Regions from separate parts of the Hungatella sp. SL.1.14 genome, predicted to be linked through region 2. Evidence: a T-box and tRNA genes for the amino acid it is inferred to sense, from the RefSeq annotation. Region 2 holds a T-box; the other holds one or more tRNA genes.

Region 1 (6,998 bases), on a different contig from region 2:
CAGAGATACGTCTCGATCTCCAGCGCCTCGATGGAACCGGAGCTGAATGCACGGCCGATGCCCTGCATCGCACATGCCGCGGCCAGCATGAGAAAATGGCGGCTGAACAGAAGAAGTGCATAGTTTGCCATCATAAAACAGGCAGATATCAAGAAGATCCGTTTCCTGCCGATCAAATCCGCTAAAATTCCGCTGGGGAGTTCCAGTACAACGACTATGACGGCAAATATTCCGATGCACAGGGATAAATTTTCCATGGTGGCTCCGTGGCTCAGCAGTACAAGGGAGAGTACCGGGGCGAGAAGGCCGGTGCCGAAGGCATTGGCCCCAAATAACAGAATATGGCTTCGTTTCATGGTCATTCCTCCTTTTCTTCCGGAAGGGGGCTGTGGGGATATGCCACCAGGCCGAATTCCCAGGGGACCGTTTCGTCCCCAGGCACTGTATGTGCATCGGTAAAATCCAGAATCAAATGATACAGCTCCTCCGCATCTTTTCTGCTCAAATGAACGACTCCGCTGGTGAAATCGCCGGTCGTCATCACATCTGACTGATCTTTCGCCCGCTTTAAGCGGTCTTTAAATCCATTCCAGAGTTCCGTCATAATATAGTCCGACAGACAGGAACGTTCCTCCTTTAAATCATCATCTAAATTTCCGCCAAGGGATACCGAGACCGGGAGTTTTTTATAGTATTTTGCCTGGATTCCGTGAATGGCTTCCGTGTGATCCAGCTTCACCAGTCCCAGCTCCTCCAGCTTCCTGATGTGAAGAGAGACGGAGGAGGCTGATATCTTTAATATATTGGACAGCTGCTTGGGGGTCATGGGAACACCGCTGACCTCCATGGCTTTTAAAAGCCGCTGGCGCTGCGGGTTCATATAGATGTCCATCTGTTTCCGGGTAACGAGCGTAATCATGTTCTGTTCTGACATAAGATCCTCCTTTTGCTGCAGGCCGTTTTTGAGTAGTTTTGGAATGTTTGATATTATCATTATTATAACGTTACATATTATGTAATGTCAAGCGGATTTTAACCGCCCCGTTGCTAATAGTGGTTAGTGTCAGTTTGTATTAATTTGAGATAGGAGTCAGGAGCGAAACAGGGCGGGAGACTCAGCTCACCACGGAAGAATGGACGAAAAAATCCGGATCGGAACCGATAACGATCTATCGGGTTCCGATCCGGATCCGGGGTGCGGATTACATGATTACTGACCTTCGTTCACGATCTCCTGCAGAACGTTGATAAGATCGTAAATCGTGTTAATCTGCACGTTCCGTTCCAGGATTTCATTTTTCAAATCGATGGAAAGCGTCTCGAATTTGGCCTGGACGGCGGGAGCAATATAGGACATGTTCATCACCTCCTGGTTAGGATGTGCAGCAAGAGGTGATGATATACGGATGATCACAGAGAATTTGCGGGAACAGGAATGTAACAAATACTGGAAATACTAGAGCATGGCGATACTGGTCAGATACGGTTTACCGTTGATTGGCTGATAAATATCAACGACAGCGAACTGCGGGTTTAAATCCTCCGTCTGCGGCTCTGCAATTGTCATAAACTTGTAATTGGTTCCGTTGACGACCTGTGTCGCTACGGCTATGGGCGTATAGAAATAATCATTATGTTTTCCGATCGCATTATAAAATATGAATGAATCGTATGGAGTAAGATATGACTGATAAGACCATCCTCCTGGCATGGCGGCACCTCAAAAAGGTTATTCGTATAATATATGCAGAAATCCAGGAATTGCCGATTTATAATTTACATAATTTGTTGCTATATTTTCATGAACACAGCCAATACTATAGACTGAGAGTACAGAATCGGGAAGTCAGAATTACAGTTTAAAATGATTTAATACGCTGTTATTCAGATTTGTAACAATAAAATGGATATCTATGGTATAATTAACTGTAGCGTCCACAGCAGGAGGTCTTCATGCACGTTTTTAATCCGGTATTTTACCAAGAATATAACCTGATGAATTATCTGGATTTTGCTGTGGCGAAGATAGCAAAGCTTTATCCGGAGGTTCTGCGGGAGGAGATCTATCTGCTTTTCTACTTAATCAAAGATAATTTTCAGGCAAATATGAAATACCTGAGAGAAAATAATGTGGATGTGGATTGCTTCGGTTTTCTGCCGGTCAGGAGGAATACCAGGAATTCGGTGGAAGCATTTTTTGACATGTTTAATTTAATAAATGCGGAGAATTATATATCGGTTCTGTTGTATATGCATGATAAAAAGAATAACCGGTACGATGATCGCTATAAGAAGTATGCGTTTAAAGGTGATTTTACAATAGTCAGCAAGAGGGATATTGCAAAGGATAACGGATTAGGCAGAATAACGGATGATGAGACAATGGCGGAAATCGACCAGGCAGAGAGCGGGTCCAACAGTTATATTCATCCGAGCATTTTTGTCCCCCTCTATACGTCTGCGGATATCGAGGCAAAAGAGGAAATTCTGCGTGATCTGCTGCGGGTCAATACCTGGCTGTTAGGAGGCGCATACCACCAGCTGTGCTGTTTTATAAAAAAGAAATACGGAACGCTGAAATCATTTGAATGTCTTAACTGTACGAAGGAAGCGGCGTGCTTTGAATGTTTTGAGGCGTATTATATTGCGTTTAAAGAGATGATAGAACAGGACCTTTTTCCGCTGAGCCAGGAAGGCGGCCATGAGGAGCCGTATAAAAACAGGAGTTAGTGTATGAGCGGAAAGGATGGTCAGACTGGCCTTGAATTTAAGGTAAACTTGAGTGGGAAAGCAACCCGGCCCGAGCCGGGGCGCGCCTCGCCTCGGAATACCAGGTGCCGTCGTATGCAGGGAAGTGAGATGTGGGAGGAATACAATGTCAACTACATATTATATAGTAAACAGAAAACGAAAAAAAGAGTGCAGGGAGTTTGAAAAATTCTGGGAAGAGGAATGGTTTCCCATGGTTACAGATAAGCTGCATCAATTTTGTGCCGAAGCGAATGGAGAGATTGTAAATGATGAACTGGCAGAGCGTTTGATGAGAGACAGCTTCAGCGCTTTTTCCCGTTCGCCGCTGAGTGACAGCTTATATAAGGAGCCATTTCTTACGGTAAATCATGCCGGCGTATTCTGGCATAAGTGTGAGACGGAAGGCGCTCTGCTTAACAGCCTTGAGGATCTGATTAAGTTTTTTTCCAAAAGAGCAAATCAGGAGAAGTATTCCCTGGAAGATGAAAGCGGCCGGGGCTGTACTTTAAATGAACTGATCAGCGGAGAGCACAGAGATTAAATGGTACAGGAGAGATTTTCGCTTTTCAGCAGCAAAAAAGTGCCGGAAGCCTTTTAAATAAGGCATTCCGGCACTTTTACCGAATCGGAGTAACAGGATTTGAACCTGCGACCTCTCGGCCCCCAGCCGAGCGCGCTACCAAGCTACGCCATACTCCGTTTCTGGTCACTATGGTATTATAGCAGAAAGTTTGCGATTTGAAAAGTATATTTGTTGAAAAATTTTATATTTTAAGATATGATGGTAAAGACGATATGATTCATGCAGAAAAGACAGGTGAGAAAGAATATGAAACCAATCGTAAGTTTTGATGTAGATATGACCCTGCTGGACCATAAGGACTGGACGATACCGGACAGTGCCATGGAGACTCTTCAAAAGCTTCGGGAGAATTACACCATTGTGCTGGCCACCGGCCGCGACATGGATTCCAGCTTCAGCGTCGTATTAAAGGAACAGATCAGGCCGGATGCCATCATTCATTTGAATGGGACGAAGATTACGGTGGGGGACACGATTATATACGAGCATCTGTTTGATAAGGAACTGATGAAGCGGATTCTCGCCTATGCACAGGACACACCATACAGTGTGGGAGCCAGTGTGGGCGGATATGATTACTACGTCCATCCGGAAGTGGTGAACCGCCACGACACGGATCTGTGGGGAGAATGCGGACGCCGGTTTGCGGATCCGTGGAAGCTCCCTGAGTTAGATGTCAGGACCATGGCTTACATCGGTGATGAAAGGGGCGCTAAGGCTATGGGAGACCGGTTCCCTGAGATCAATGTGCACATGTTCGCGGAAAAGCGGGGCGCGGATGTGGTGGAGAAGACGGCCAGCAAGGCTATGGGACTGATCCGCCTCTGCGACTATTTTCAGACGCCTCTGTCCGACACGGTGGCATTTGGGGACAGTATGAACGATTACGATATCGTGAAGACGGCGGGAATCGGAATTGCCATGGGAAATGCGATGGAAGAACTTAAGGAGGCGGCGGATTACGTGACCGATGCCGTGGACGCGGATGGAATCCGAAACGCCTGTGTGCATTTCGGTCTGATCCGGTTATAACCGGTCCGGATGCCTGGCATTGCTTTCATGAAACTATACAGGGAAGGAAATAAGTAGCATGGCAAAACATTATGATCTCTTTATCATAGGCGGCGGTCCCGGCGGTTATACGGCTGCACTTAAGGCGGCGGGACTGGGGCTTAAGACTGCGATTGCAGAGAAAGAAAAACTGGGCGGGACCTGCGTCAATAAGGGCTGTATTCCGACGAAGGCTCTGCTTCATGCCTCCAGTATGTTTGCGGCATTTCAGAACTGCGATGTATTTGGAGTGTCGGCTGATTTCATTTCTTTTGATTTTAAGAAAATGCAGGACTATAAGAAACGTTCTGTAAAAGAGTACCGCAAGGAAGTAAAGGAAGCAGTCGAGAGTGCCGGAATCGATTATATCGAGGGAACGGCTACGATCCGGCGTGGGCGGACTGTGGAGGTGAACAGTCCGTCAGGAAAAGACTATTACGAGGCAGACCACATTATCATTGCGACAGGGGCGAAGCCTGTCATACCGGATATTCCCGGAGCGATGCTGCCGGGGGTTTTGACGAGCGACCGGCTGCTGGCTTCCGATACCTGGAATTACGACCGCCTTACGATTATCGGAGGCGGAGTGATCGGCGTGGAGTTCGCGACGATTTTCCAGGCACTGTGCTCCCATGTGACGATCATCGAGAGCCGGGAGCACTTACTGGGCCCCATGGACAATGAGGTCTCCGAGGTACTGGAAGGGGAACTGAGGCGGAAGGGAATCTCTGTCCAGTGTGAAGCCAGGGTCCTGGAAATTCGCGGCGAGGAACAGGGACTTGTCTGCGTTTACGAGGCCGGAGGAGAGGTGCGGACGATTCGTTCCGGGCAGATTCTCCTGGCAGCAGGCAGACAACCGAATCTGGACGGACTCTTTGGACAGGATGTCAGCCTTGCCATGGAAGGGGGCTGCCTTAAGACAGATTCGGAATTCCAGACCAGTGAACCGGGGATCTATGCCATCGGTGATGTGACGGCTGGCAAGATGCTGGCGCATGTAGCGGCAGCCCAGGGGACTTATGTGGTGGAGAAAATTGCGGGGGTACATCATACCATACGGCTTTCCGTGGTACCTAACGGAATGTTTGTGGAGCTCCCGGTAGTGCCTGGATGCATTTATACTGAGCCGGAGATTGCTTCTGTTGGAATTACGGTGGAAGAAGCGAAGGCCCATAAGATGAAGGTGCGCTGCGGGCGCTACTCCATGAGCGGTAATGGCAAATCCATCATTACCAGAGAACAGAGCGGATTCATTCATCTGATTTTCGAAGAATATTCCGGAACGATTGTCGGCGCTCAGATTGTCTGTCCGCGGGCCACCGATATGATCAGTGAAATGGCGACTGCTATCGCAAATGGCCTGACAGCGGATCAGCTCATGCTTGCCATGAGGGCCCATCCGACGTACAGCGAGGGCATTACGGCGGCAATCGAGAATTATTATGAAGCAAAAGGAGACGAAAGGTTATGATTCAAGAGAGAATTGCAGCATTACGAAGCCTGATGGCGGAGCGCCATATCGACGCTTATATGATTCCTACCTCTGATTTTCACGAGTCGGAGTATGTTGGGGATTATTTTAAATGCCGGAAATTTATAACCGGTTTTACAGGGTCGGCGGGTACTGCTGTTATCACGCAGACAGAGGCGAGGCTCTGGACAGACGGGCGGTATTTCGTGCAGGCGGCAAAGCAGCTGGAGGGAACCGGCGTGATCCTTATGAAATCTGGTCAGGAGGGAGTACCGACCGAGGAAGAGTATCTGACCGAGATGATGCCTGACAATGGAACACTCGGTTTTGACGGCCGTGTTGTCAACAGCCAGATGGGACAGAAGCTGAAAGAACTTCTGGAAGATAAGCACGTGAAGTTTTCCTGGCAGGAAGACTTAGTGGATTTCATCTGGGAAGACCGCCCGGAGTTATCCGCAGAGCCGGTCTGGATTTTGAAAGAAAATTATGCAGGCAAATCTGCTGCGGATAAGATTGCTGATTTAAGAGAAGCAATGAGGAAGGAGAAGACTACGGTTCATGTCCTCACAACGCTTGACGATATTGTGTGGCTGTTAAATATCCGTGGAAATGACGTTGTCTGCAACCCGGTAGTCCTTTCCTACGCACTGGTGACCTTGGAACGCTTCTATTTATTTATCAATGAGGCGGTTCTGGACAGTGAAGTAAAATCTTATTTAAAAGAACTGGGCGTTACGATTCGGCCATACAATGATATTTACGATGCGGTGGGCCAGTTAAAGGGCCAGAAGGTGCTTCTGGAGACTGCGAAGACCAACTATGCGATTATCAGCAATTTAGATGAGACGAATACCATTGTAGACTGCATGAATCCGACCGCTCCGGCCAAGGCGGTCAAGAATCCGGTTGAAATTGAAAATATGAAGAAGGCTCATATCAAAGACGGTGTGGCCATGGCGAAGTTTATCTTCTGGCTGAAAAAGAATATCGGAAAGCAGACGATTACCGAGCTCGATGCGGAACATTATCTGGATCAGCTGCGCGCAGAGCAGGAGGGGAATCTGGGACTATCCTTCCATACGATCTCTGCCTACGGGGCTAATGCGGCTATGTGCCACTATTCGGCGACGCCGGAGAGCAACG
Region 2 (6,998 bases):
GGGACACATCAGGATATGGTGCTGGTTCAAGTCCCCGTGGCACAGGTAACACTCTTCCTCTCCATAGCGCTCACAAAACTCCTTCATGCCGAGTCTGGCATCCCTGGCCTGTTCAAAAAACATGTCATAATTTCCTATGACGCAGAGTTCAAACTCCGTCTTTTTCCTCTTGTTCCTGATAAAGGAACGCGCCCGTATAAGCTCCCTGTTATGGCGCTCCATCTCATCTCCCGGAAGCTGCACGAGTATGGAACCGAGATTCCACTCTTCCTTGAATTCGATTTTTCGCAACATTTTATGTAAACTGGCAATCTGCGTAATGGCTCTGAGGACTTCCCTGTCGTCTTTTAAATTGCACTCCCTGTCGGCATACCAGTCTTTTACGATCCATCTCGTCCCGTCATCCGCGCTGGAAAGCAGTTCGCCTTCACGGTTTCTCACATAACGGTCCACAAAAGGGTGCCAGGCCTCTTCCAGCTGCGTAAACACCTGGTCTTCGAATTCCAGCCGTTTTATGGTCCCTTTATATTCTCTGAGAAGCTTCAGGCCCTGGTTTGTCTCACACAGCCAGGCGCCGCGGCCGCGTCTCACATCCAGAATTTCAAGCTCATACTGCGAAAGCACCTCTGTGTATTTCTCTATCACAACCACCCCTCCAACTCTTAGCTCATCGGCTACTTCTAGGGTATGAGCGGCGGAACGGAAATATACGTGAAAAAAGAAAGTTTGGCCCCTGCATCCGCAGCTGCTTCTTCAAACAGACGCGGGCAGGGGCCAAACGGCTTCTCCTGTTTTATGGTAACTCGCATTTCAATCCGGCGGCATTCAGCAGATACTCTCTCGTGTTGCACTCCGGCCGCTCCAGCACCTGCTCCATCAGCGCATTCAGCGTCTTTCCAAGCGCTGGCCCCGGCTTCATGCCGGCCGCCATCAGATCGCGGCCATCCACAGCCAGTTCCTTTAGATTTACCGGATCACCGTCCCTGCGGATCTCTTCCGCAAGCGTCTTCACCGCCTTTAACGTCCCTCTATAGCCTTCGCCCAGCTCTGCGGCAAAGACCTCCTGGAAACAGAGCAGGCTGTCCAAGAGATCCGGAGGAATCTGATTCATCACCCGGCGAATCGCCGGTTTCTCTGCGGAAATCGGTATTCTCCACCGGGAAACAAGTATTTTTACTTTATCCATGGTATCACAGTCCATCTTTAAATCCCGAAGTATGGCTGCTGCCGTCTCCCCCTTCTCCCTGCGGAGAAGCCCGGCCCACCTCATATATTTTACAGCAGGCAGAAGCCCCAGCGGACGCAGCTCGTCCTTGTTAAGCGCAGCCGCCCTGCAAAATGGTTCGGAGACGTAGCGTGAAGCCCCCGTATCAGATACTCTCTTCATCTTTTCCGGATGGGAGGACAGCAGAAGCTTCGTAAGCTCCGTGGCAATCCGTTCTTTGCTCACCTTTTCTAAATTGGGGGCAATGATGGAAATCGCCTCATAAGTCTCGTCCTCAATCCGGAAATCCAGCTGCGCGGAAAACCGGACTGCTCTTAAGATCCGAAGCGCATCCTCGGTAAAACGGTTCACGGCGCTGCCGACGCACCGGATCACCCGGTTCTCCAAATCCTCGATACCGCCAAATGCATCCACCAGCCCCTCACGGCTGTTGTAAGCCATGGCGTTGATGGTGAAATCACGGCGTTTCAAATCTTCTAAAAGGCTGGTAGTGAAATCTACGGACTTCGGATGACGCCCATCCTCATACTCACCGTCCACCCGGTACGTGGTCACCTCATATCCCTGCCGGTTAAGCATTACTGTAACCGTGCCGTGCTGGATCCCCGTATCGATCGTCCGGCTGAAAATGGATTTCACTTCCCCAGGCCTGGCCGAAGTGGTGATATCCCAGTCCTCCGGCTCCTTTCCCAGCAGGCTGTCGCGGACGCACCCGCCCACGACATACGCCTCAAATCCGTGCTCATTCAGTTTTTCAATGATCTGCTCCGCATCCGCCGGAACCCGTATTTCTTTCACCATGCCATCATCTCATTTCTATTATCGGTATATTACAGAAGCCGTACGGTTGGATCACCGGTACCTTAATATGCACGGCCCCAGTATACCATCTTCGTCGCCGGCTTTCCGCAGCAGATACACGTATCGGAAAGCTTCTCCTGCTTAAATGGCATACAGCGGGAAGTCGCTCCTGTCAGTTCCCTGATCTTGTCTTCACATTCCTGGCATCCGCACCACATGGCTTTTACGAAGCCCGGCTTCTCTTCGATGGTCTTTGTAAATGTATCAAAATCAGTCGCCTCATACGTATGGGCCTCGCGGTGTGCCAGTGCGCGCTCGTACATATCGTGCTGGATTGTATCAAGCAGTTCTCCCACCTTCTGGCCGATCTCCTCTAAGGAAACGGATATCTTCTCATGGGTATCGCGGCGTACCAGAATGGCCTGGCCTGCCTCAATATCCTTCGGGCCGATCTCCACGCGAACCGGTATGCCGCGCATCTCGGACTCTGCAAATTTCCAGCCCGGGCTCTTATCGGTGTCATCCACCTTCACACGGTAACCCGACAGAACGGATTTGATCTCAGCCGCCTTTTCCAGAACACCTTCCTTCGCCTGCTGAATCGGGACGATCATCACCTGAACCGGTGCGATTCTCGGAGGCAGAACAAGGCCGTTGTCATCGCCGTGTACCATGATGATACCGCCGATCAGACGGGTACTCATACCCCAGGAGGTCTGGTGTACGTACTGCAGTTTATTTTCTTTATCAGAGTACTGGATTTCAAAGGCTTTTGCGAATCCATCGCCGAAGTTGTGGCTCGTTCCGGACTGCAGCGCCTTGCCGTCGTGCATCAGCGCCTCGATGGTGTAAGTGGCTTCCGCTCCGGCGAACTTCTCCTTGTCGGTCTTCTGGCCGCGGATTACCGGCATGGCCAGAACTTCCTCACAGAAGTCAGCATAGAGGTTTAACATCTGCTCGGTTCTGGCCTGCGCATCCTCTGCCGTGGCATGAGCCGTATGGCCTTCCTGCCATAAGAACTCGCGGGAACGAAGGAACGGTCTCGTCGTCTTTTCCCAGCGAACGACGGAACACCACTGGTTATATACCTTTGGAAGATCACGGTAGGAATGAATATCTCTTGCATAAAAATCACAGAACAGAGTCTCGGAGGTCGGTCTCACGCAGAGGCGCTCTGTAAGCGGCTCCAGGCCACCGTATGTCACCCACGCCACCTCCGGCGCAAATCCCTCCACATGGTCTTTCTCCTTCTGGAGAAGGCTTTCCGGGATAAACATCGGCATGTATACATTCTCCACGCCAACCGCTTTAAATCTGCTGTCCAGTTCCTTCTGGATGTTCTCCCAGATCGCGTAGCCGGCCGGTTTGATCACCATACAGCCCTTTACGCTGGAATAGTCGATGAGTTCCGCTTTCTTCACCACATCGGTATACCACTGGGCGAAGTCCACATCCATCGATGTGATTGCTTCTACTAACTTTTTGTCCTTTGCCATAATCATTCTCCTTTACCTGTTAAATTACGTATTTTTCTATGAAACGAAAAAGAGCCGCCGATCCCCATACAAGGGACCGAACAGCTCGGTGGTACCACCCAATTTAGCCACAATGTGACTCACTTGTATCTCCGATAACGCCGGATATGCGCCGCAGTTTGCTGCGGGACTCCAAGGCAGGTTGGGCGACCAGGGGCATGAAGGTCTTCCACCAGTGACCCTCTCTCTGGAATGCATCATCGCTTACTAATCCTCTTCCACGTCTGAAACGTATGTTGTTATGTTGGTTTGTATGGTTGATTTTACGCTATTTGGATTTCTTTGTCAAGGGTGATGACGGCCACTTTTTTCATCTTTTCTCCCTCTCAATGTCCAATCTTGTAAAAGCAATTTATATTTCTTCTTTCCACAGTACCTAAATCTCTGCAAGCAGGTATAAGCATCTGACCGCATTTCGGATCAATTCGTCCGGGAACTCATAGTCTGGCGTGTGGAGGTCCGGGCAGTCTTCGCCGGCTCCCATGCCGAAATACATGCCCTGGGATTTCTTTAAATACCATCCGAAATCCTCGGACCAGCGGAAGGGGGCGGCGGCTTCGAGACAGGGGATTCCTTCCTTTTCAAACAGCATTCGGCTTTTGTCTGCGATCTCAGCGGTGTTTACGGTATCCGGGAATTCGTCGCGGCGGGTGATGCAGCATGCCATATGTTCGGCCTCTGCCTTTGATTCTGCTTCGTCTCTGATACGGCCTTCCAGTTTGTCCAGGTCTTCTAAGTGCTCGGCACGGATAGTGAGTGCAAGTGTTCCATCACCTGCGGACACGCCAAAAGATTCGTCTCCAACTTTCACCTCGATGATGCTGGCCAGTACCATTCCCTGATATTCCTCAGGTTTCAGGAAATCCGGCAGGGAAGCGATTATCCCGCTGATCAAATAGGCCGGATTGATTCCCTGCTCCGGATAGGCGGCATGGCATGGTTTACCGGTAAGCCTGATGATCAGTCCTCTGGAAGCACAGGAAAATGTTTCTCTTCTCATAACTGCAGTCCCAAGCGGATAGCCCGGGAGATTGTGGAAGCCGTAGACTCTGTCTGCCCCCAGTTCTTCTAATAAATTACAGCAGATTTTTCCGCCCTCTCCAGTCTCTTCTGCGGGCTGGAAGAGGAAGCAGAGATTCTTTTGAAATACCCGTCCCTCCGTTAAGAGGCAGAGCCCGGCCAGAATAGCACTGTGGCCGTCGTGGCCGCAGCCATGATAAGGAATATTTCCGGCGCCTTTTATGGCGTCCATGTCCGCGCGGAAAACGACGGTTTCCCCGGCGCCATCTTCCTGATGAATGGCGTAGAACCAGCTTCCCCGGTCGTTAACCGAAAGGGAGGTATGTTTCCTTAGGAACATTTTTAAAACTTCCATGGTCTTTCGTTCCTGACCGGACAGTTCCGGAATTTCGTGGAGTTCCTTTCGGAGCTCCTTTATTTTTTCAAAAGTTTCATCATCCAGAGCGCTGTGGCTTCCTGTACTGCCGCATTCCTGATCCTTAAGCGGCTTTTCACTTATAATCCGCTCAGACTCCTGTCTCACTAAATCACGTAATCGTCTGGTGTACTCCGACATGTTCGATATTTCGTTTCCATATGTAAGATTCAGCTCGTATTCCAGGGGAAGCCATGTGTCCGCCCCCGCCTCGTTATGCTGAATCAGGGTCTCGATCTTGTCCAGAGCCTTGGTGAGTTTTGCCTCCTTCGTCTGAAGGGCCTCCATCTCGTCAAAGAGCCCGTTAAGCCTGCGGGCCAGGTCTTCGGGAAGAGAACCCGTCATGATCCGGAGAACGGCACTCTCTGTCTTTTCATCTGTGCTGCCTTTTATAAACGCCGGAATATCCCCGGTAACAGCCTCGCCCCAGTCGTGGATCAGGCACATATCCACCACCCGGTCCATATCCAGTTCCGGGAATTCGTCCTTCAGCAGAAACGCCATTACCGCCAGACGCCAGCTGTGTTCCGCAACACTCTCCCTCCTGCCCGAAGTGGTCCAGTTATGGCGGGTGTTGCATTTTAATTTTTCCAGTATTCCTAAAAATTCAATTAATTTGCCCGGCTCCATCGCTGCCTCCATTTCTGTCATGGCAGAACTGCCGTGTCACATCTGCCATGATCCTTTTATGGAACCAGTATACCACTAGCCGCCGTACAGTTCCACCAGATCTTCAATAATCAAAAGACCGATCGGCCCCAGGATAAATCCCAGCAGTCCGAACAGCTGCAGACCTACATACATGGAAATCAACGTTTCAAGCGGCGTCAGCCCAACCTTATCTGCCATAATTTTGGCCTCCATCACCTGGCGGAGGAAATAGCAGATAATATAGATGACGAAGAGGCCGATTCCATAGAGCCAGTCTCCGTTGACCAGGCGAAACAGGGCCCAGGGAATCAGTACCGTTCCTGTTCCAAAGATGGGAAGCGCATCGAGAAGGCCGATTCCGATCCCCAGTAGGAGGCTGTATTGATTTCCCATCAGAAACAGTCCTGCGGTACAGATGCACATGGTCAGGAACATGATGCTTCCCTGTGTCTTCAGCCATGCGCTTCCAACCATGGACAGTCTGCCGCCCAACAGGGCAAATTCGTGGCGGAAAATGGAATTGTCACGGCGCATCCGGATATCTTCCATCTCCTGAAGGGAAAGGATGGTGGCGATAAACAGGATAACGGTCATGACCGTTACTTCTATAAAACAGCGCACAACAGTCATGGAGTTCACCATTAAAAACGGCATGGCGGCATCCTTCATGGCTTTTCCGCCTCCAACCAGCATATCCCGCAGCATTTTCACGAGAAACCCTCTGGGAAGGCGGAGCAGATTCTCAGTAAAAAAACAGCAGCCGGTCAGCCAGTGATCGAGGCTGTTAATCATCTGCGGAAGATTGTCAAAGAATAAATTTGCCTCCATAAACAGCTTTCTGCCTCCATAATACAGAAGCGCCCCAAACAAAACCATCAGAATCAGGATCTGGATGCCCCCGATGGCAGCTAACGGCAGATGAATTTCTTTCTTTTTGAACGGCAGCCGGCATTTCCTTTCCAGCCATACGGCGGAAGGGCGAAGTGCCAGGGCAAATATATATGCAATCAAAAAGGGAATCACCAGGGGCAGCAGATACTTAAAGCTTGCATAAACTGCCCCCGTAACTCCCAGTATTAAAATAGTTTTCTTCAGTTTCCTACTCGGTTTCTCCATGGACTCACCTGTTTTTTGTTTTGTACTTCTTTTGTACAAAGTCTAGTATGAGCCGAGGCAGAGTAAATTATGCGAATCTGCTCCTGACAAAATTTATCCAATTTTGTGATGTTCGATGTAGTATTTTTTCTTATTGGCTGAACCGCCCTCGATCACACAGAAATCCAGCAGATCGCCGACTTCCGTGTACAGCACCAGCGATTCCAGCGTTCTGGCCACCGTAGAACGGTTCATG

What was found. The T-box of region 2 lies ahead of proS (proline--tRNA ligase). A T-box ahead of a tRNA ligase gene usually reads a tRNA of that ligase, here a tRNA-Pro.
Region 1: it encodes a tRNA-Pro, which carries the amino acid that the T-box ahead of proS (proline--tRNA ligase) is inferred to sense. The anticodon was not compared.

Annotation. Positions count from the first base shown of each region.
Region 1 is NZ_JANFYJ010000021.1:25,701-32,698, reverse strand. Features, by position in the region: gene NE473_RS20940 (MFS transporter) at 1-356, opposite strand, end outside; gene NE473_RS20935 (winged helix-turn-helix domain-containing protein) at 359-934, opposite strand; gene NE473_RS20930 (hypothetical protein) at 1,211-1,357, opposite strand; gene NE473_RS20925 (hypothetical protein) at 1,457-1,711, opposite strand; gene NE473_RS20920 (hypothetical protein) at 1,954-2,730, shown strand; gene NE473_RS20915 (hypothetical protein) at 2,876-3,292, shown strand; tRNA gene NE473_RS20910 (tRNA-Pro) at 3,377-3,450, opposite strand; gene NE473_RS20905 (HAD hydrolase family protein) at 3,554-4,366, shown strand; gene lpdA (dihydrolipoyl dehydrogenase) at 4,425-5,855, shown strand; gene NE473_RS20895 (aminopeptidase P family protein) at 5,852-6,998, shown strand, end outside.
Region 2 is NZ_JANFYJ010000014.1:42,347-49,344, forward strand. Features, by position in the region: gene NE473_RS15870 (protein kinase family protein) at 1-645, opposite strand, end outside; gene NE473_RS15875 (CCA tRNA nucleotidyltransferase) at 794-2,026, opposite strand; gene proS (proline--tRNA ligase) at 2,089-3,522, opposite strand; T-box leader at 3,591-3,791, opposite strand; gene NE473_RS15885 (M20/M25/M40 family metallo-hydrolase) at 3,938-5,647, opposite strand; gene NE473_RS15890 (AI-2E family transporter) at 5,702-6,763, opposite strand; gene NE473_RS15895 (hypothetical protein) at 6,857-6,998, opposite strand, start outside.